DNA from 3 places in the Salinibacterium sp. CAN_S4 genome. Region 1 is predicted to be linked to each of the others. Evidence: predicted binding sites of a transcription regulator. Region 1 holds the regulator's gene; each other region holds the start of a gene.
The links. Region 1 encodes LexA, which represses DNA repair genes until DNA is damaged. Its sites were predicted from a motif close to TCGAACANNTGTTCGA; they were not measured.

Region 1 (7,548 bases):
TGATCCCGATGTCTTCGACGGAATGGTGAACGTCGATGTGGGTGTCGCCGGTGGCCGAGACACCCAGGTCGATGAGTGAGTGCTTCGACAGCGCGGTCAGCATGTGGTCGAAGAACGGCACGCCGGAATTGATGGACGATGTGCCCGTGCCGTCGAGGTCGATGCTCAGCTCGATGCTGGACTCACTCGTCGACCGGCTCAGGCTGGCCGTGCGGTGTGCAGTCATCCTTCGATCTTACCGATCGAGCCGGGCGAGGGCTGCGTCGAGTGCCCGACGAGGCTGGTGAGGGCATCGAGGAAGATTTCAGTCTCCTGCTCTGTGCCGGCCGAGACCCGCAGGTGGTGCGGGATCCCCACGTCGCGAATCAGGATGCCCTGCTCGAACAGCGCCTCAAACGTCGCGTTCGGGTCAGCCACTCCCCCGAACATGACGAAGTTCGACTCGCTCGGCAACGGGGTGTAGCCGAGGGCGGGCAGCGCCGCGATGATCCTGTCCCGCTGGGCCTTGATGTCGTCGACCATGGCGAGCATGGCCGGCGCGTGTGACAGCGCAGCAACCGAAGCCGCCTGAGTAAGGGCAGACAGGTGGTACGGAAGCCTCACAAGCCGGAGCGCATCGGTCACGGCCGGATCCGCCGCGAGGTATCCAAGTCGTGCCCCCGCGAAGGCGAACGCCTTGCTCATCGTGCGCGAGACGAGCAGCCTCGGCCGCCCCTCGAGCAGGCTCAGGGCAGTTTCCCCCTCGGCGAACTCTGCATAGGCCTCATCGACGAGCAGGATGCCGTCGAAGGCGTCGTACGCGGCGACGATGGTCTCGAGCCCCAGTGCGGTTCCCGTGGGATTGTTGGGCGAGCACAGGAATACTATGTCGGGCTGCTCCCGCTGGATTGCGGCCACCACCGTCTCTGGGGAGATGGCGTAATCCGCATCGCGCTGCGCCGTCACCCAGCGGGTGCCCGTCGCGTTGGCAATGATCGAGTGCATCGAATAGGTGGGCGGGAAGCCGAGCACGCTGCGCCCCGGTCCGCCGAAAGCCTGCAGGGTCTGCTGCAGCACCTCGTTCGACCCGTTGGCTGCCCAGATGTTGTCCCGGGTGAGACCGTGCCCGAGGTAGGTCGCCAGAGCGTCCCTGAGCTCGGTGAACTCTCGGTCCGGGTAGCGGTTCACGCCCATGACGGCCAGCGCGAGCGCTCGGACGATGTCGGTGGCGACATCCTCAGGAATCGCGTGGGTGTTCTCGTTGACGTTCAGCTGGATCGGGACATTTTCCTGCGGAGCGCCGTAGGGGCTGAGTCCCCGCAGGTCATCACGGATCGGGAGGTCGGAAAGACTGGTCACCCCTCAAGCCTATGGCCGTTCGGGCACCGCCTCTTTCTGGCTACTGCTGGGCGTACTGAGCCGGGATCGCCAGCTCCTGGCCGGCGAACACGTCAGACGACTCCAGCTGGTTGAGCTGCACGATCTGGTCGATGACCTCTCGCGGGTCGGCCGTGGGAGCGAGCTCACCGGCGAGCTGCCAGAGGGTTTCCCCGGATGCCACTGTGACGTAGTCGAAGGGAACGTCTGAGCCGCCGAGCGATGCGGTCGCCTCTCCCCCGTTGAGGGCGAACAGCAGTGCCGTGATAACCAGGGGCGCCGCAACGACAACCGTCAGCAGTGAGCGACCGCGCTTGGTGATGCGAAGGCGCGGTGCCGGGGTGAAGGCGGTCGTAGAGAGTGTGTTGATTGCGGTGCTCATGATGTGCTCCTTACAAGATTTCGTATCCGGCACTCGGCCGGGAGTGCCGGATACGAAGCGCGTGATCTGTCGTGGGCCAGAACTGCCGAAGCAGTCAGGCCGTGCTGTATCGAGTTTCCCAACTGTGCTAGAAGATCTGTTCCGAACATACATTCGAATTACTCGTATATCAAGTGAATTTTCGAACATGCCACTGACATTGAGACGGGATTCGATGCGAAACACTAGAACAGGTGTTTGTTTTAGCGTCTTAGTGCGGATACAGTTTCGAATGAGCCACCGACATTCAGTCGGTTGCTCAGGGAAATGGGGAGATCATGGTCGCTGACACACACGGCTCAGATAAGGCTGCTGGCGGTACTCGTCGGCGCAAGAGTCTGAGCGACAAGCAGCTCGCCATCCTCGACGTCATCCAGCGTTCAGTCTCCGGCCGCGGCTACCCGCCGAGCATGCGGGAGATCGGCGACGCCGTCGGCCTCGCGTCTCTCTCGAGCGTCACCCACCAGCTCAACCAGCTCGAACTGAGCGGCTACCTCCGTCGCGACCCAAACCGTCCGAGAGCGATGGAGGTTCTGATCGACCTTCCCGCCCTGGAGGGAACGGGAGATGTCACTCCAGAGAACACGGTCTCCATCGGCGACGCCGTCATGGTGCCCCTCGTGGGCCGCATCGCTGCCGGTATCCCCATCACGGCAGAGCAGCACATCGACGAGGTATTCCCCCTCCCTCGCCAGCTCACCGGCAAGGGCGAGTTGTTCATGCTCAAGGTCGTGGGAGAGTCGATGATCGATGCCGCCATCTGCGACGGCGACTGGGTCGTCGTGCGCCAGCAGAACACCGCGGAGAACGGAGACATCGTTGCGGCGATGCTGGATGACGAAGCCACAGTCAAGGTCTTCCGGCAGCGTGACGGCCACACCTGGCTTCTGCCTCGCAACTCCAACTTCGAGCCGATCCTCGGCGACCATGCACAGGTGCTCGGCAAGGTCGTCACCGTACTGCGTTCCCTTTAGCGACAGCACCTCCCACCACAGCCCCGTCGAGTAATCTCGGCTCATGGGACGCATATCGGTGGTCTTCTTGGCACTTCTCGTGCTCACCGGGTGTGCCACGACGTCGAGCGCGGTTGCGCCGGACGGCCTGACTCTCAGCGTGTACCAGAACCGCACCGACGTCGCCGCCCGCAAGCTCGAGGTCTCGTTCCTCAACGACACGGGGAGCGTTCTGACCGTGACCCGGCTCCAGTTGACGGCCGGTCAGTTCATCGGCACGGCTGTGTGGCCGAAGGAGTCGACCACCATTCCCGCAGGGGTCACGATCTCACTACCCGTGCCGCTGCCGGATCCGGACTGCACGGCCGAACCGACCGAGGCCGAGGTCGAGTTCGACTATCGGCTTGCCGACGGTCGCGCCGGGACGGCCGTGGCGACACCCGTCGACACGCTCCAGAGACTGCCGGGCATCCGGCAGGAGGATTGCCTTGCCGTGTCCGTCGCATCGATCGTGACGGTCACCATGGATGCGGCACCCCGGGTTTCTGTGATCGCCGGTCGCACCATCGCCGAGATCGATCTGACGCTCGTCCCCACCGGGGCAACGGGTTCCGTCACCTTCGAGAGCGCATCGAGCACGACGCTGCTGACCCCAGTGAGCCCGGATGGCACGGACGCTATACCCGCGCCGATCTCCCGGACGATCGCGGGCGCAGACGAACCAGCCACCGTGACGCTGCTCTATTCGCCCAACCGGTGCGACGCCCACGCCATAGCCGAAGACAAGCGCGGAACGATCGTCCCCGTCGCGGTCTCCACCACCGACGGGTTCAGCGGCCCCCTGTATGTCAGCGCCGCCGACGACGTTCGCGACGCGCTGTATGACGTCGTGCGTACCGCCTGCGGGCTTCCTACGGGTTGAGCCCATGGCCGCGGCTTAGGCTGGCCCCATGGCTTCACGCGTGCTCTCCCCCCGCCAGCTCGACGCTGGCGCCATCCCCTTCCCCGAGCGATCAGCATCGCTGCTGAAAGCCCTCGCGGAGCGCGTCGTGATCGCTGACGGCGCGATGGGAACCATGCTTCAGGATGCCGAACCCACCCTCGACGACTTCGAGCAGCACGAGGGCTGCAACGAGATCCTCAACGTCTCACGCCCCGATATCGTCGAGTCGATCCATGCCGCCTATCTCGAGACCGGGATCGACGCGATCGAGACCAACACCTTCGGGGCCAACTGGTCGAACCTCTCGGACTACGGCATCGAAAACCGCATCGAGGAACTCGCTCGCGCCGGTGCTGAGATCGCTCGTCGGGCCGTCGAGTCCTTCGAGGCCAGGGACGGACATCGGCGCTGGGTGCTCGGTTCGATGGGCCCCGGCACGAAACTCCCGAGCCTCGGCCACACGACGTACGCGAACCTCAAGTCCACCTTCGCGGAACAGGCCAGAGGGCTCATCCTCGGTGGTTCGGACGCGCTGCTGATCGAGACCGCGCAGGATCTGCTGCAGGCGAAGGCGGCGATCAACGGCTGCAAGGTGGCTTTTGCCGAGACGGGCATCCGGCTGCCCATTTTCGTGGAAGTGACGGTGGAGACTACCGGGACCATGCTGATGGGCAGCGAGATCGCCGCGGCGCTGACCACCCTCGAGCCGCTAGGCATCGACATGATCGGGCTCAATTGCGCGACCGGCCCCGACGAGATGAGCGAGCACCTGCGCCATCTCTCGACGCACGCGCACATCCCCGTCATGTGCATGCCCAACGCCGGGCTTCCCGTGCTCGGCACCCATGGAGCGAGCTACCCGCTGACCCCCGACGAACTCGCAACGGCTCACGAACAGTTCGTGAGGGAGTTCGGGCTCGGCCTGGTCGGTGGATGCTGTGGCACCACCCCCGCCCACCTCAAGGCCGTCGTCGACCGCATCGGCGGCGCCCAGCCCCGTCCGCGCGTGATCGAGGAGGACGCCGGCGTCGCAAGCCTGTACCAGCACGTTCCCTTCATCCAGGATTCCTCGTACCTCGCGATCGGCGAACGCACCAACGCCAACGGTTCCCTCGCCTTCCGCGAGGCCATGCTCGAGGAGCGCTGGAGCGATTGCGTCGATATCGCCCGCAACCAGGTGCGTGAGGGCGCCAACGTGCTCGACGTCTGTATCGACTACGTCGGTCGGGACGGCGTGGCCGATATGCGCGAGGTGGTGTCGCGGCTCGCCAGCGCCTCGACCCTGCCCCTCGTGATCGACTCCACAGAACCGGCCGTGCTGCAGGCCGGCATGGAACTCATCGGCGGTCGCCCGGTCGTCAACTCCGTGAACTTCGAGGACGGCGAGGGGCCGGATTCCCGCTTCGGCCGCATCATGCCGCTCGTGGTGGAGCACGGTGCCGCCGTCATCGCGCTGACCATCGACGAGGACGGCCAGGCGCGCACCGCGGAGAACAAGGTGCGGATCGCGTCAAGGCTCGTCGACACCCTCGTGGGCGAGTGGGGCATGCGCGTCGAGGACATCATCGTGGATGCCCTCACCTTCCCTATCGCCACCGGGCAGGAGGAGACCCGCAGGGACGCCATCGAGACGATCGACGCCATCCGGCAGATCACCGCAAAATATCCGGGTATCCACACCACGCTCGGGGTGTCCAACGTCTCCTTCGGCCTGAACCCGGCCGCACGCTCGGTGCTCAACTCGGTGTTCCTGCACGAAGCCGTCGAGGCCGGCCTCGATTCCGCCATCGTCAACGCCGCGAAGATCGTGCCGCTGGCATCGGTGCCGGATGACCGCCGCAAGGTCGCGCTCGACCTCGTGTGGGACCGGCGCGAGTACGACGCGGACGGCACCCTCACCTACGATCCGCTGTCCGCGATGCTCGACCTCTTCGCCGGAGTCGACTCTGCCGCGCTCAAGGACCAGCGTGCCGCGGAGCTGGCAGCCTTACCCGTCGGCGAACGACTGGAGCGCCGGATCATCGACGGCGAACCGAAGGGACTCGAAGCGGATCTCGACCTCGCCAGGTCCGGCGGGATGACCGCACTCGCGATCATCAACGATCACCTTCTCGCCGGAATGCAGGTCGTCGGCGCACGATTCGGAAGCGGAGAGATGCAGTTGCCGTTCGTGCTCCAGTCCGCCGAGGTCATGAAGTCAGCCGTCGCGCTACTCGAACCGCACATGGAGAAGTCGGATGACGCGGGCAAGGGCACGATGGTCATCGGGACGGTTCGTGGCGATGTGCACGACATCGGCAAGAACCTGGTCGACATCATCCTGACCAACAACGGATACGACGTCATCAACATCGGTATCAAGCAGCCGCTCAGCGAGTTCATCCGCGCCGCCGAGGAGCACAATGCCGATGTCATCGGGATGAGTGGACTGCTGGTGAAGTCCACGGTCGTGATGAAGGAGAACCTGCTCGAGCTCAACACACGGGGTCTGGCGAAGCGCTGGCCGATCCTGCTCGGTGGAGCGGCCCTCACGCGCGCCTACGTCGAACAGGATCTGGCGTCCCTCTTCGACGGAGAGGTGCGCTATGCCCGTGATGCTTTCGAGGGCCTCGCCCTCATGGAGCCGCTGGTCGCGATCGCGCGCGGTGCGGACGCCTCCACCGTCGGCCTGCCGCCACTGAAGCAGCGCATCCACGCCCGCAGCACCATCGACATCACCGAGCCCGAAGACATGCCGGCCCGCTCGGATGTCGCTGCCGACAACCCCGTGCCTTCGCCTCCGTTCTGGGGCACGCGCATCGTCCGTGGTGTGGCCATGGCCGATTACTCTGCGTTCCTCGACGAGCGCGCAACTTTCATGGGCCAGTGGGGACTCAAACCCAGCAGGGCTGAGGATGGCGCGAGCTACGAGCAACTCGTCGAGACCGAGGGTCGACCGCGGTTGCGCTACTGGCTCGACCGCATCGTGGCCGAGGGGATGCTCGACGCGTCGGTCGCCTACGGGTACTTCCCGGCGTACTCCGAGGGCAACGACCTCGTCATCCTGCACCACGGCGACGATCCGGATGGGGTGCTGGGCTCAGCCGGGCTGATCGCCCCCGACGGTGGATCTGGCGGCAAGATCGGCCAGGAACGACTGCGGTTCAGTTTCCCGCGCCAGCGCCGAGACCGGCATCTCTGCCTCGCGGACTATGTCCGTTCGAAGGATTCAGGCCAGCTGGATGTGGTTGCGCTGCAGCTCGTCACCGCGGGAGCCGCCGTCGACGCGTTCACGGCGACGATGTTTGCCGAGAACAAGTACCGCGACTACCTCGAGCTCAACGGCCTCACCATGCAGCTCACCGAAGCTCTCGCCGAGTACTGGCACTCCCGCATCCGTGCCGACCTGGGCTTCGCGGGCGAGGATCCCGACACCGTCGCCGGCATGTTCAAGCTCCAGTACCGTGGAGCGCGTTTCTCCCTCGGCTACCCGGCGTGCCCCGACATGGAGGATCGCCGCAAGGTCGTGCAGTTGCTCAGGCCCGAGCGGATGGGCGTGGAACTGTCGGACGAGCTGCAGTTGCATCCTGAGCAGTCGACCGACGCGTTCGTCTTCCACCACCCGGAGGCTCGCTACTTCTCGGTGTGACGCGCGGACCGCGCAGTTTCGCGCGGCGAAGTGCCGCAAGAACGGCAGGGCCGACCACGAGGATTCCGACGGTCGTCGTGATCGCGCGCACGGTGTCCCACGAGAGCGTCGACGTCACCAGCGAATACAGGCCGAAGGATGCGAGATTCTCGCCGAGCGGGGCATCTGCGGAATAGGAGATGCCGGTGCCGGAGCCGACCGCGAAAGGCCAGAACCACAGGTTCATCAGCAGCCCGAAAACATAGGA
Region 2 (7,548 bases), 100 kb from region 1:
ATGAGGCGTTGTCTCCACCCTGCAGCGGCGGGGTGAAGTCGGGGTCATAGGCGAGTGTGGGGTCGCAGCGAACTCCGTAGTAGTTCTGCACCCGGCGTTCGGTCGGAAGACCGTTGTCGTCCCACCCCATGGGGTAGAAGATGTGCTTGCCGCGCATCCGCTGGAACCTTGTGACCAGGTCCATGTGGGTGTAGCTGAACACGTGTCCGATGTGCAGGCTACCTGACGCGGTCGGCGGGGGAGTGTCGACGGAAAAGAGTTCCGCCGAACCCGCGGCCAGTGCTGCGTCGCGATCGAACTGGTAGGTGCCGTTGGCTTCCCACTGGGGTGCCCATTTTTCTTCGAGGCCTTCGAGTGCTGGCTTCTCGGGGATTGCAGACGACACGGTGGTGCTCCAATTCGATATATGCGGCACCGAGTCTGTATCGCCGAGCGTTAAATGTCGTTGCGATGAGGTGCCTGAATGTGACTGACACGCTAATTCTATCGGGCAGCGTCGACGGCATCGTCCTTCGGGACATCGGCCGAACTGCGCGACTGCGCCTCATTGATCCCGCTCGCTTGCTCTCGCGCCGTCGCCCGCGCCGACCGCTGGGCAGACCTATCCGGTGTGTTGGAGTGGGCTCTTCGAGTGCAGTTCGATGGGTTCGCCGTGCAGTCCGGATAGTCCGGGCAGCCCGGGTTGCCCGGGTGGTGGCGTGAGCCAGTATGTGTTGTCGTCTCGCTTCTTGATCACCCACCCGTTGGCGTGCAGTTGCATGTGGTGGAACCGGCACAGGCTGATCCCGTTGGCAAGGGTGGTGTTGCTGCCGTTGTAGGCGTCGAGGTGGTGCACTTCGGTGAATTGGGGTGGCCGGTGGCAGTCGGTCCAGGCGCAGCCGTTCCATTGGGCGGCGATCGCCGCTCGTTGTCGGGGGCTGTGGAGCCTCTGGGTGCGTCCGGCGTCGATGGGGGTGTTTCCGTCGAACAGGATCGGCAGCATCCCGCTCACGCAGATGTGTCGTTCGGCGGTACTGATACTGACCACGGCGGACTGCCCTTCGACGTGGGCGAACCCGCGGCCGGTCTCTAACGCTTCGGCCTGCACGTGCACTCGGACGGCCGGGGACTTCTGGCCGAACACTGCGGTGGAGCCGGCCGCGCGGGTCGCGAGGTGGACGATGTCCACGAGGGTGTCGACGGCGAGTTGCTCGTTGCTGCGGGGGTCGTCGAGCATGTCCTGGGCGCGTTGCACCTCGGCCGGATCCACAAACCGTGGCCCACCGCGACGCGGCGACAGGGCCGTCGTCAACGCGCCGACGATGATCGCGGCGGATTCCGGATCCAGCAGCGCCTGCAGCCGGGTCATCCCGTCCCCGGTCTCGAACCAGGCCAGCGTGCGGCGCGAGCGGCGGTGCTCCTCGAGGTCTGCCACCGAGTCGGTATCCAGGCGTGCGCGGGCGAGACGAGCAGCTTTGGCGATGTCTTCCGGAGTCGCGCTGCCAGCGCGGGAGACCAGCACCGCGGCAACCTCGAGCAGGTCGCCGCTGGATACCGCAGCAGATGGTTCCCCGAGACCGCTAGCGATCGCGGCCGCGCTGGCCACCGACAGCTCCCCGGAGGTCACCGCGCCGGCGACAGTCGACAACCACGCCGACCCACCACCCGCAACAGAGTCGACGGCTCGACCGGCCGAGGTCAACGCACGCGCTTCAGAGGCGGTCGCGCCGGTGAGTTTCTGGATCAGCTTCTCCGCCGACGCCTCACCCGCACGCGCCGCGAGCCCCTGCTGGCCCAGGGCGCGATCGGAACGCCGGGCGATCTCCGCCGCAACAACAGCGGCCCGGGCATCCACCCGCCGACGCGCCACCGCGAGCTCACCCTGCAACGCGAACAACTCATCATCCGCACACGACCCCACCCCGACCACCGACGGCAACACAATCACCGTGTCACTGGAAGTGGAATTCTGGGCCATATCTGATTTTAGCGCCAGTGGAACATAGATGCGATAAAGAGGGGCAACTTGTGGAAAATTGGTAGAACTAATGTACGACGGTGCCGGTTCAGTGCGGACAATGCTGTCGTTCAGCACGCGAGAGCTGAAGCGTGGGGGCACGTAGTCTGGCCCCATGTCCCGTCGGCGCGTCACCATCGAACTGCGACGGCCGCGGTTGAGGCTCCATTTCGGCATCCGCCCGACGGTCGTGGTCGACGGCATAACGCAGCCGACACAGTGGGGTGTGGGTACCTGGCAGGTCGATGCCGATCGCGAGACCCCCATGGACGTCTTTCTCTACATTGCAGGCGTCACCTTCGGGCGTGCGAGCACGACGATCGGCGAGCGTGGCGCGACCTACCGCGCGCCACGCCTTCCGTTTCGGCCGGGCAGATTCCTCGCCTGAGCCGGGCGCGACCGTCGAGTCAGTTCAGGATCGGATCCGCATCCACCGCGCGCGTCCACCTCGAGGCGATGACGGCGCAGACCAGCGTGATGAGCGAGATGATCGCGAGCACGACGCCGGGGTGCCACCACGCGCCATCCGATGCAATCGACAGGCCCTGAGTGGCGAAGGGGATGATTCCGGATAGCGCGGCCGCGACGGCGTAGGCAATCGACATCGCGCTGTACCTGACCGGACCGCTGAAGATGTTGGCCATGAGCCCGCCGAGCCCAGCCCACGCGAGTGTCGGGAGGATGCCTCCGACGATCATCGTGCCGACGAGGATCTCGAAGGTGGCGAACTGCAGCAGGAAGTACATCGGGAAGGCGATCACGAGGGTGCCGATGGCGCCGATCACCACCACGCGGGCCGGTCCGATGTGATTCGCCAGCACTCCGAACAGCGGGATGGTGACGAGCTGGAGGAGGCTGCCGATGAGGGTGGCCAGCGCGAGATCGGGATAGGAGAAGCCGAGCACACTGATCCCGTACCCGATGGTGTACGTGTTCATGAGCGAGTACGACCCGATCCCGAGCATCGCTGCTCCGATGGCCACCACGATCGCGACAGGGAACTTGCGGAACGCGGTCAGCACGGGGATGCGCTCGCGCTTCTTCTCCGCCACGAGGCTCGTGAAGACCGGCGTCTCGTTGATGGCCAGTCGAAGGTAGAGCGATACGGCGAGCAGCGGGAAAGCCAGCAGGAACGGGATGCGCCAGCCCCAGGCGAGCATCTCGTCGGCGCCGATAATCGGCGGCAGGATCAGCAGCAGCGCACCGGTGAGGATCGTGCCGATCGGGGATCCGAGCTGAGGAAGCGCTGCATACAGCCCGCGGCGTTTCGGTTCTGCATGTTCGACGGCGATCAGGATGCCTCCACCCCACTCACCGCCCAGGGACAGCCCCTGCACGATGCGCAGGGCAAGCAGCAGCAGTGGCGCCGCGAGGCCGATGGTACTGAAGTCGGGGAGGAGTCCGATCAGGCCGGTGCCGATACCCATCATCGTGATGGTGATCAGCAGCGTGCGCTTGCGACCGATGCGGTCACCCAGGTTGCCGAAGATGACGGCTCCGATGGGGCGCACGATGAAAGCGACGGCGATGACGGCGAACGAGCCGAGCAATCCGGCGGCAGGGTCGAGTTCGGGGAAGAACAGGGCCGGGGCGAAGATGGCGCTGAAGTAGGCGAAGACGTAGAAGTCGAATGATTCGAGGGATGAGCCGACAAGAGCGGCCCAGACTGACTTGCGAGCCGTGGTGCGGTCGAAGTGCGGGGCGGATGTTGCTTCGGTAGTGGTTGGCGCTTTGCCACTGGTGGTAGTCACAAAGAGTCAAGCTTAGGAGAGTCTGAGTTCATTCCCGACGTCACGGAGCGGCCCGACTCGCGGGTAAACTGGTCCAGTGCAGCGCGACTGCGCTCATCACACCAACATTTGAATAGCGGAGGCCCTCAGTGGACATCGACCTGAGCGTACTGCGCCTCATGGAGCGCGAGCGCGAGATCCCTTTCGAGGAACTCGTGCAGATCATCGAACAGGCCATCCTGACGGCCTATCTCAAGCACATCGACGAGCCGGACTCGAAAGAGACAGTCGCCGCACCCACCGCCAGGGTCGTCCTCGACCGCAAGACCGGCAAAGTGAGCATCTTCGTCCCCGAGCTGGATGACGAGGGAGCCGTCGTCGGTGAAGCCGAAGACAATCCCACAGACTTCGGCCGAATCGCGGCTTTCGCCGCCAAGCAGGTCATCAACCAGCGCCTTCGCGACATCGGCGACGACAAGGTGCTCGGGGAATTCAAGGGTCGCGAAGGCGACATCGTGGCCGGCGTGATCCAGCAGGGACCCAACCCCCGCATGATCCACGTCGACCTCGGAACGATCGAGGCGATTCTGCCTCCCGAAGAGCAGGTGCCGGGGGAGGACTACTCTCACGGTCGCCGGATCCGGGTCTACGTGACGTCGGTCAGCAAGGGGATGAAGGGCCCGCAGATCACCGTGAGCCGCACGCATCCTGCGCTCGTCCGCAAGCTCTTCGCGCTCGAAGTGCCGGAGATCGCCAGCGGAATCGTCGAGATCACGTCGCTCGCGCGTGAGGCCGGACATCGCACCAAGATGGCGGTGCGTGCCATGGAGCCCGGCGTCAACGCCAAGGGTGCCTGCATCGGCGAACTGGGACAGCGCGTGCGCGCGGTCACCAACGAGCTCAATAACGAGAAGATCGACATCGTCGACTACTCGGAGAATCTCGCGACCTTCGTTGCCAACGCGCTCTCGCCGGCGAAAGTCACGAGTTCCTTCATCATCGACCAGGCCACCAAGGCCGTGCGTGCTCTCGTTCCGGACTACCAGCTGTCGCTCGCGATCGGCAAGGAAGGCCAGAACGCCCGCCTGGCCGCCAAGCTGACGGGTGCGCGGATCGACATCCAGCCAGATTCAATCCTCGAAGAGGATTGATCGATAGGTGCGGCAATCCTCGAAGAGGATTGATCGATAGGTGCGGCAATCCTCGAAGAGGATTGATCGATAGGTGCGGCAATCCTCGAAGAGGATTGAATCGAGAGCCGCAACTAGAGCGTAGCGACCGAGCTGCGGCTCACGTATTCGGTCGGCAGCACGAGATGCTCGATCTTCTGGCCAGGTGTCTCGATCTGTTCGACGAGGCGCTCGACGGCAATGGAACCGAGCTCTTCCACGGGTCGCGCGATAACGGAGATTCCTGGCACCATCGCGGCCGCCCACACGCTGTCATCGACCGTGACCAGGGAGAGGTCCCGGCCGATGGCGAGTCCCCGCTGGCCCGCTACCTGAAGCACGGCGAGAGCCATGTCGTTGTTGGAGGTGAAGATCACGGTCGGGGGCGTGTTGCTGTCGAGCATGTAGGCTAATGCGGCCTCCGATGAGATCGGCTCGTCAGCGCAGTAGACCCAGAGCTGGTCTGCGGCGGGTATCTCGGCGTCGATTGCTCCGGTGCGATATCCGTCGGTGCGGTCCCGCACCGTCGAGATCATCTCGGCGGGCGCGACTGTCGTAAACTCGGGAACCCCGACGGCAGAGATCAGGAAACCGAGCTTCCTGTGACCTTTCGCCGTGGCATCCAGCACTGCTGCACGGGTTCCGGAAGCGTCGTCCGTGGTCACCGAGGTCAGGGAGAGTTCGTCGATCCGACGGTCGATGAGTACAACGGGGCGTCCACCGAGATGTGTCGACCCCAGGTGCGGATGCTCGGTCGCAAGGGACGGGACGACGATCAGTCCGTCGACCTGCTTGTCGAGGAGCGTGAGCACGGCCTGCCGTTCCACGTCGATGTCTTCGTCGGTGTTGGTGATCAAAACCTGGTAGTCGTGAGCCCTCGCAGCATCGACTATCGCTTTGGTGGCACGGTCAAAGAACGCGTTGGTGAAGTCAGCGATGATGACGAGGCCGATGGTGCGGGTGCTGCCGATACGCATGGCCCGCGCGAGTTCATTGGGGCGGTATCCGATCTCTGCCGCGGCAGAACGGACTTTCTCCACTGTCGCTTTCGAGACCCGGCCGTAGTTGCTGAGGGCCCGTGATGCCGTGGCCTGCGACACACCGGCGCGTTCAGCGACGTCGGCAATCGTCGGCGCAGGTGGTCGCTGCATTTTTTCCTTCATTGGATGATCGTGGCCTAACCGTTACTAAATATGTGTGCGTTCGGCGTCGCGAAAGTAACTATAGTGGGGTTTTGCGAGAACGTTCTCGCACAGATTCATAACACCCACCCCAGCAATATCTGCAGCGTGACGATGACGTCCAACTCCGGTCAGGCATCAACCTCGCTCGACTTGACACAGGAGAAATCAATGAAGAATTCCCACCGCCTCATCGGGGCTGTCGGCGCATTCGCCGCCCTCGCCCTCGTGGCGACCGGCTGCTCTGCCACCTCGGATGACTCGGCTGGCGGAGGCGCTACCGACGAAGAGATCACCATCGCATTCGTCATGGGTGCCGAGGCTGACCCGTTCTTCCAGGCCATGAAGGTCGGCGCTGAAGAAGAGGCTGCGGCACAGGGTGTCACGCTCGTGTGGCAGGGCGACCCGTCCAACTACTCCGCCGAGACCCAGATCCCGATCGTCGATGCCGTGCTGGCCAACCAGCCCACCGCACTCGTACTGATCCCCACCGACCCGGTGGCGCTGCAGGCATCCGTCGACAAGGCAGTCGCTGCCGGTGTCATCGTCGCGAATGTCGACACTCGCGTCGACGACCTGAGCGATGTGCTCACGTTCATCACCGGTGACAACGCCGACGGTGGAGCGAAGGCAGCAGATGCACTCGCCGCGAAGATCGGCTACGAGGATGGCGGCTCCTACGAGGTCGTCGTCGGCCTCACGAGCGCCACTGCCACCACGAACGTCGGTCGCCTCGACGGCTTCACCGCACAGGTCGAAGCCGAGTACCCCGGAATTTCGATCGTCGACGTGGCTTACTCCGAGTCCAACCCCGAGAAGGCCGCCACCAACGTCAACAACTGGTTGACCAAGTTCCCCGGTCTCGACGGCATCTTCGCCATCGACGGCACCAACGGCTCGGGTGCTGCTGCAGCGCTCGAGGCCAAGGGACTCGCCGGCACGATCGGTCTCGTCGGCTACGACGCGTACCCGGACAACGTCGCCAAGATCAAGTCAGGCATCTTCACCGCCCTGGTTGCACAGGACCCGGCCGCTGAAGCACGACTCGCGATCAAGTCGATCGTCGAGTTCATCCGTGACGGTAAGACGCCCACCGAGGCCGAGGTCGTCATCCCGAACGTGGTGCTCGACGAGAACACCTCTGCAGGCGACCTCGCCAAGTACACCTACGTAGCGAACTAGGCAGGAACAGAACACATGACCGGCAGCGTTAAGGCCGCGCCCACGGCGCGGAACGATCGGCGAGACCACCTCGTCGGACTTGCGACCAACCAGGTGACCATCCTCATCGGGGTAATGATCATCCTGATAGGGATCTTCTCCCTCCTCGAGCCCAAGTTCTTCTCCGTTCCTACGGCGAACAACATCCTCACGGACTGGGGTTCGGTCGCCCTTATCGCTGTCGGTCAGACCTTCGTCATCATCAGCGGCGGCATCGATCTCTCCGTGGGGGCCATCGTCGGGCTCAGTGG
Region 3 (7,548 bases), 710 kb from region 1:
GCCGCCTTCGATGCCGGCATCACCCCGATCCTCTGCATCACCAAGACCGACCTCGCCGACCCTGCTGAGTTCCTCGCCAACTTCGCCGGGCTCGACCTGACGATCTTCGAGAGCCGCTCGGACGACTTTCCGCTCGACGACATCCGTGCGGCTCTCGAGGGCCACACGACAGTCGCCGTCGGGCACTCAGGGGTGGGGAAATCCACCCTCGTCAACGCGCTGGTTCCCGATGCCAACCGCGCCGTCGGCAGGGTCAACGACGTGACGGGTCGCGGTCGACACACCTCATCGTCGACCATCTCGTATCGCATCGGCTCTGGCTGGATTGTCGACACCCCCGGCGTGCGATCGTTCGGGCTCGGACACGTCGACCCCGCCAACATCCTGAAGTCGTTCACGGACCTCGCCCTTCTCGCCGAGGAGTGCCCCCGTGGGTGCACGCATCTGCCGGATGCGCCGGACTGCACCATCGTCGCGCGCGTGAGAGCGGGCGACCTCGGCGAGATCGGCACACTCAGACTCGACTCGTTCCAGCGGTTGATCACCACCCTCGGAAGCACCGCACACTAGGCAGCCGCGTCTATCGGCCGCAGATACGCTGGGACCGTGACTACAGACGCGGAATACTCCCTGAGCGACGACCTCGCCCTCGCCCTCGCCCTCGCGGGAGATGCCGACCTGATCTCGCTCGACCGCTATAGCGCCGTGGATCTCGTCGTGACGACGAAACCGGACAGAACCCCGGTGACCGATGCCGACCAGGCCGTCGAGCGGAGCATCCGGAGCGGAATCGAAGCGGCGAGGCCCACAGACTCGATTCTGGGAGAGGAATATGGGACAGAAGGCGACTCCCGCCGCCAGTGGATCATCGACCCGATCGACGGTACCGCTAACTTCATGCGCGGAATACCGATCTGGGGCACGCTCATCTCCCTGGCCATTGACGGCGTACCGGTGGTCGGAGTCGTCAGCTCCCCCGCGCTCGGCAAGAGGTGGTGGGCTGCCACGGGTCACGGAGCCTGGACCCAGGCCGTCGGCGACGACGCCCGCCAGATCAGGGTGAGCGCCGTGGCAGAACTGGCCGACGCATCCCTCAGCTACAACAGCATCACGGGCTGGGATGACGAAGGCCGGCTGGATCTCATCCTCGACCTCACCAGGGCCGTATGGCGATCGCGAGCGATCGGCGAGATGTGGTCGTACATGCTGCTCGCCGAGGGTGCCATCGACATCGTGACCGAGTTCGATCTCAAGCCATATGACATGGCCGCGCTCATTCCCATCATCACCGAGGCCGGCGGCCGATTCACCTCGGTCGATGGCGCAGCCGGTCCCTGGAACGGCAGCGCCCTGGCCACCAACGGCCCATTGCACGAGCTGGTGCTGGCACAGGTGAGCAAGGCTCCGTAGTTTCGCTAGGCTTCAGGAACACCCCTTGACGTCGACACACCACAGCTAGGAATCCGAAATGCCTCGCGTTCTCACCAACCGCACCATCGCCGTTCTCACCATCGCGTTCGCCAGTGTGGCCCTCACCGGGTGCAGCCTGCTCGGCAACATCACCGGTGAGACGGCTCCCAGTGAGGACGGCAGCACCACCACTGACGTATTCACGATCGCGGTGGGAGATTGCCTGAACGACGGAGGCGTCGAAGGGGAGGTCTCTGAGGTCGCGGTCATCGACTGCGCATCCGCGCACGACAGTGAAGCGTTCAAGAGCGTCATGATGGCCGACGGGGACTTCCCCGGCGAAACTGTGGTCAGCGACCAGGCCGTCAGCGACTGCACCAGCGCGTTCTCCGACTTCATCGGGCTCGATTATGAGAGCTCGACTCTGGATTTCTCCTACTACTACCCCACGGAAGACAGCTGGTCTTCGGGTGACCGCGAGATCCTGTGTATCGCATACGACCCCAACGGCACGACGACCGGCTCGCTCGAAGGCGCCGCTAAATAGTCCACTGAGAAAAAGAAAGGGCGCATCCTCACGGATGCGCCCTTCCTTTTCGTCAGCGCGATAGCGACCCCATGGTGGAGATGCGGGGAATTGAACCCCGGTCCACTGCTGTAATTCCACGCCTTCTACGGGTGTAGCTCGATAAGCGTTCTACTCGGCCCTGACCCTTGCTACGAGCATCCAGGTCAACAGGCCCAGCCTCAGTTTAAGTCCCGCGTGCCCCTGAGACTCAGGAACGCAGCAATCTCTCTAGATGACGCCAGAATCCGGGTAGAGAGCATTCCCGGCCTGACGGTTTCATTAGTTGCGGAGGAGACTACGCCGCGAGGGCGAGGTCTGCCTTGGCAGAAACAGTGCTATTGGAATTGGCACTTGTGTTTTGCGCGGATCGTTTACGAGATAACCGTGCGTCCTCGGCCCGCTTCTCGCGGTTTTGCAGGCAATGTCGAAACCGATCATCCCCATGCTCTACTCGATTGCTTGCACAATCGAGGCAGTCACTATCGCGCTGTTGAATTACCAAACCGTCCCTGAGGATAGCCCTCAAGTGTACGTCGAAAAGCTGTGCGGCGCTAGATTGGTTCCCCGCCGACGCATTCACTCGCTCGGGAAAATGCCACACTCAGGGCCACCACCCCGCGCCGATAGAAGATGTGTTCTAGGAAGTTATCCACCGTTTGACCATTTCATCGTATCTGTGTTCCATTGGCGCTAACATCAGACATGGCCCAGAACCGTGCTTTAGACGACGCGGTGATCGTGTTGCCGTCGGTGGTCGGGGTGGGTTCGTGTGGCGATGAAGAGTTGTTCGCGTTGCAGGGCGAGCTCGGGGTGGCGCGTCGGCGGGTGGATGCCAGAGCCGCCGTCGTGGCCGCTGAGATCGCCCGGCGCTCCGATCGTGCCCTGGGCCAGCAGGGGCTCGCGGCGCGTGCAGGTGAAGCGTCGGCAGAGAAACTTATCCAGAAACTCACCGGCGCGACCGCCTCTGAAGCGCGTGCGCTGACGGGCGCCGGTCGAGCTCTCGACTCTGTTGCGGGTGGTGGGTCGGCGTGGTTGTCGACTGTCGCAGGTGCGGTGACCTCCGGGGAGCTGTCGGTGGCCAGCGCGGCCGCGATCGCTACCGGTCTCGGGGAACCATCTCCTGCGGTTTCCAGCGGCGACCTGCTCGAGGTTGCGACGGTTCTGGTCTCCCGCGCTGGCAGCGCGACTCCGGAAGATATCGCCAAAGCTGCTCGTCTCGCCCGCGCACGCCTGGATACCGACTCGGTGGCAGACCTCGAGGAGCACCGCCGCTCGCGCCGCACGCTGGCCTGGTTCGAGACCGGGGACGGGATGACCCGGCTGCAGGCGCTGCTGGATCCGGAATCCGCCGCGATCATCGTCGGCGCGTTGACGACGGCCCTGTCGCCCCGTCGTGGTGGGCCGCGGTTTGTGGATCCGGCCGAGGTGCAGCGCGCCCAGGACATGCTCGACGACCCCCGCAGCAACGAGCAACTCGCCGTCGACACCCTCGTGGAGATCGTGCACCTCGCGACCCGCGCGGCCGGCTCCACCGCAGTGTTCGGCCAGAAGTCCCCGGCCGTGCGCGTGCACGTGCAGGCCGAAGCGCTGGAGAGCGGCCGGGGGTTTGCCCACGTCGAAGGGCAGTCCGCGGTGGTCAGTATCCAGACCGCCGAACGACACATCTGCGTGAGCGGGATGCTGCCGATCCTGTTCGACGGAAACACCCCCATCGACGCGGGACGCACCCAGAGACTCCACAGCCCCCGACAACGAGCGGCGATCGCCGCCCAGTGGAACGGCTGCGCCTGGACCGACTGCCACCGGCCACCCCAGTTCGCCGAAGTGCACCACCTCGACGCCTACAACGGCAGCAACACCACACTTGCCAACGGGATCAGCCTGTGCCGGTTCCACCACATGCAACTGCACGCCAACGGGTGGGTGATCAAGAAGCGAGACGACAACAGCTACTGGCTCACACCACCACCCGGGCTGCCCGGGCTGCCCGGGCTGTGCGGCGAACCCATCGAACTGCACTCGAAAAGCCCACTCCAACACACCGGATGACCCTGCCCGGACGCGAAGAATCGGCACCGAAAGAGGGCGTGGGATGGCGCGGTCCCGGCGCAGTCGAAAGCAGAGAACTCCGTCTACGCTGTGACTAACCGAAGGAGCGATCGTGGCTGAGTCAGCGGCAGGGACGACCATTACCGTGCAGGGTGAGTATTCGGCGTGGTACCCCGCAGAGCGAGCCACCGTGAGGGCGTCGGTCCACATCGACGGCGCCGACCGGGACAGGGTTTTCACACGCGCAGTCGAATCGTCTGATGCGGTGCGCAACCTGATCGAGAGCATCCACGACAAGGCCGCCGGCCCGATCACCTGGTGGTCGTCTGACAGCGTCAGGGTGTGGAGCGAGAGGCCCTGGAACAACGAAGGAACGCAGTTGAGACCGGTCTACCATGCGGCTCTCGACCTCAGCGCGAAGTTCAGCGAGTTCGATGCCCTCACCCGGTGGGTCGAATCGGCGGTGGAAATCGACGGGGTGACCATATCGTCGATCGGCTGGAGCCTGACGGAGTCAACGCGCACCACCGCGACAGTGGAGGTGCGATCACGCGCTGTGAAAGACGCCGTTGCGAAAGCCACAGTCTTCGCCCAGAGCATCGGGCTCGGTTCGGTGACAGCAACAGCTCTCGCCGATCCCGGCATGCTCGGAGATCCTTCCGGCGGTGGTGGGGGCGGTATGCACTCAGAATTCGCCCGCGGATCGATGGATTCGATGATGGTCGGCGGCCACGGAGGCAGTGAGCTCCAGTTGAAACCAGAGGAGATCGAGGTCGCATCCGCTGTCGATGCCCGCTTTATCGCCCGCTAGTTACCCGCCAGCTATTCGTTGAGGTTCTTGCGCGCCGACATCGCACGATCGGCTTCACGCTTATCTGTGCGCTCCCGAAGGGTTTGGCGCTTATCGTATTCGCGCTTCCCCTTGGCCACAGCGAGCTCCACCTTCGCGTTGCCGTCGGAGAAATAGATCGACAGTGGAACGAGAGTGTATCCGCCCTCTTTGACCTTGTTGTGGATCTTGAGGATCTGCTCCTTATGCAGCAGCATCTTGCGCTTGCGACGCACGGGGTGGTTGTTCCACGAGCCATGGTTGAACTCGGGAATGTGCACAGCATCGAGCCAGGCTTCGCCACCATCGATGAAGCCATAGCCGTCGACAAGGCTCGCCCGACCGGCCCGCAGCGACTTCACCTCGGTGCCCGTGAGCACGAGTCCAGCCTCATAGGTGTCTTCGATGGTGTAGTCGTGGCGCGCCTTGCGGTTGGTGGCAACCACCTTCTGGCCGCGATCCCTGGGCATGATTTCTCCGTTGTCGTCTGAGTTTCGCCGAGTGACATCGTCAACAGGGTCGTCGCTCGGCAGCCCATCAGCTTAGCCCAAGCCAGCTGGAGACGCGATCAGACCTTGAGGTAACGGCTGATGGCCACACCGGCGGATGCCGCGGCGAGAGCCGCACCCACGACGATCAGGATCGGCACCACCACGATCGCATCGCTCACACCCACCAGCGTCGTCGTCGCGCCGAGACTCGTCGACAGGTAACCCTGCACGAAGAACTTCACGATCGCCAGGATCGCGGCTCCCGCCATCACCGACCCGATCAACGATGCGAAGACTCCCTCGAGAATGAACGGGGTCTGGATGAAGCGGTTCGATGCCCCGACAAGGCGCATAATTCCCAGCTCTCGCCGTCGCGAGAACGCACTCAGCCTGATGGTCGTCGCGATCAGCAGAACTGCCGCCACCAGCATGAGCGCCGCGACACCGATCGCCGTGTAGGACGCAGCGTTCAGGATGGAGAAGATCTGATCGAGCAGCCCTCGTTGGTCCTCGACCGCCTGCACTCCTGCCGAGCCAGACAGGCTCTCGATCAGAACGTCGGCGTTCGTCGGGTCCACCAGATTGACGCGGAAACTCTCGTTGAGGTCACCCGGCGTGACGAAGGCCGCGATGGGGTTGTCCGCGAACTGGTCCTGGAAGTTGGCGTACGCCTGATCATGGGTCTCGAACTCGTACTTCTCGATGAACGGTCCGAGAGTCGGCGAATCCAGCTGCGCCTCGACGTTGTCGATCTGCGCCTGCGTCGCCGCGGCCTGCGTGCAGTTGCCCGTGTTGTCGACATCGGTACACATGTAGACGGCGACCTGGGCGCGGTCGTACCAGTAGCCCTTCATCTGCCCGATCTGCATCTGCAGCAGGATCGCAGCTCCAACAAAGGTCAGTGAGATGAACGTGACCAGGATGACGGAAATCACCATCGAGACGTTCCGGCGGAGCCCACTGCCCGCTTCGCCGAGGATCAGGCCGAGCCTCATTTCGAGATCCCCTGGGAATCGGTCGTCGACGCGAATGTGCCGAAGCTCTGCACCGGGATGGCCTGCGTCTGGTACCCGCCCTGCCGCTCGTCACGCACGATCTGGCCGCTGATCAACTCGATCACCCGGCGCTGCATCTGGTCGACGATGCCGGCATCGTGGGTGGCCATCAGCACAGTGGTGCCTCCGAGATTGATGCGCTCGAGCAACGTCATGATGCCAGCGGATGTCGCGGGGTCGAGGTTTCCGGTCGGCTCATCGGCCAGCAGGATCGCCGGCTTGTTCACGACGGCACGTGCAATGGCGACGCGCTGCTGCTCACCACCCGAGAGTTCGTGAGGGAAGCGGTTGGACTTTCCGGCGAGCCCCACCATCTTCAGGGCATCCGGAACAGCCTCCTGGATGAAGCCACGGCTCTTGCCGATGACCTGCAGGGTGAACGCGACGTTGTCGAAGACGGTCTTATTGGGGAGCAGTCGGAAATCCTGGAAGACGACACCGAGGTTGCGGCGGAAATACGGCACTTTGCGGTTGGTCAGCGAGTTCAGGTGCTGGCCGAGCACGTGGATCTCGCCCTTCGTCGGGGTCTCCTCTTTGAGGATGAGGCGAAGGAAACTGGATTTACCCGACCCTGATGCCCCCACGAGGAAGACGAACTCTCCCTTGAGGATTTCGAGACTCACCGTGTTGAGGGCAGGCCTGGTGGTGCCCGGATAGGCCTTGGAGACTGTGTCGAATCGAATCATTTCGGTGACAGCCTAGGTAGGCTCCACCGTTGCGACCGCAGCGACACTCACGGAGGCGGTTTTCACAGCTACCCACCCCCGAGCTGTGCTCGCGCGTCTGCCTAGTCTTCGATGTCCCGCTTGCGCCACTTGATTCCGGCGTTGATGAAGCCGTCGAGGTCGCCGTCGAAGACGTTGGAGGGGTTGTTGACCTCGAAGTCGGTGCGGAGGTCTTTGACCATCTGGTACGGCGCGAGCACGTAGGACCGCATCTGGTCACCCCAGCTCGCCGTGATGTTGCCGGCGAGCTCCTTCTTGGCCGCGGCTTCCTGCTCCCGCTGCATGATGAGCAGCCTGGACTGCAGCACGCGCATCGCTGCCGCTCGGTTCTGGATCTGGCTCTTCTCGTTCTGCATCGAGACGACGAGTCCGGTCGGAAGATGGGTGAGGCGCACCGCAGAGTCCGTGGTGTTGACCGACT

Region 2: a site for LexA is predicted at 2,020-2,035, ahead of IWX81_RS01285 (HNH endonuclease signature motif containing protein). Genes of this name have one in related genera too.
Region 3: a site for LexA is predicted at 2,603-2,618, ahead of IWX81_RS05295 (HNH endonuclease signature motif containing protein). Genes of this name have one in related genera too.

What each region holds. Positions count from the first base shown of each region.
Region 1 is NZ_JADOVB010000001.1:353,275-360,822, reverse strand. It holds gene hisB (imidazoleglycerol-phosphate dehydratase HisB) at 1-226, opposite strand, end outside; gene IWX81_RS01835 (histidinol-phosphate transaminase) at 223-1,338, opposite strand; gene IWX81_RS01830 (LysM peptidoglycan-binding domain-containing protein) at 1,379-1,738, opposite strand; gene lexA (transcriptional repressor LexA) at 2,056-2,751, shown strand; gene IWX81_RS01820 (hypothetical protein) at 2,795-3,652, shown strand; gene metH (methionine synthase) at 3,681-7,301, shown strand; gene IWX81_RS01810 (ECF transporter S component) at 7,189-7,548, opposite strand, start outside.
Region 2 is NZ_JADOVB010000001.1:248,707-256,254, forward strand. It holds gene valS (valine--tRNA ligase) at 1-385, opposite strand, end outside; gene IWX81_RS01285 (HNH endonuclease signature motif containing protein) at 602-1,957, opposite strand; gene IWX81_RS01290 (hypothetical protein) at 2,112-2,384, shown strand; gene IWX81_RS01295 (MFS transporter) at 2,404-3,747, opposite strand; gene nusA (transcription termination factor NusA) at 3,876-4,877, shown strand; gene IWX81_RS01305 (LacI family DNA-binding transcriptional regulator) at 4,991-6,046, opposite strand; gene IWX81_RS01310 (substrate-binding domain-containing protein) at 6,248-7,258, shown strand; gene IWX81_RS01315 (ABC transporter permease) at 7,274-7,548, shown strand, end outside.
Region 3 is NZ_JADOVB010000001.1:1,064,649-1,072,196, forward strand. It holds gene rsgA (ribosome small subunit-dependent GTPase A) at 1-570, shown strand, start outside; gene IWX81_RS05280 (inositol monophosphatase family protein) at 607-1,410, shown strand; gene IWX81_RS05285 (septum formation family protein) at 1,469-1,957, shown strand; RNA gene ssrA (transfer-messenger RNA) at 2,030-2,420, opposite strand; gene IWX81_RS05295 (HNH endonuclease signature motif containing protein) at 2,681-4,027, shown strand; gene IWX81_RS05300 (SIMPL domain-containing protein) at 4,140-4,838, shown strand; gene smpB (SsrA-binding protein SmpB) at 4,850-5,326, opposite strand; gene ftsX (permease-like cell division protein FtsX) at 5,425-6,342, opposite strand; gene ftsE (cell division ATP-binding protein FtsE) at 6,339-7,088, opposite strand; gene prfB (peptide chain release factor 2) at 7,190-7,548, opposite strand, start outside.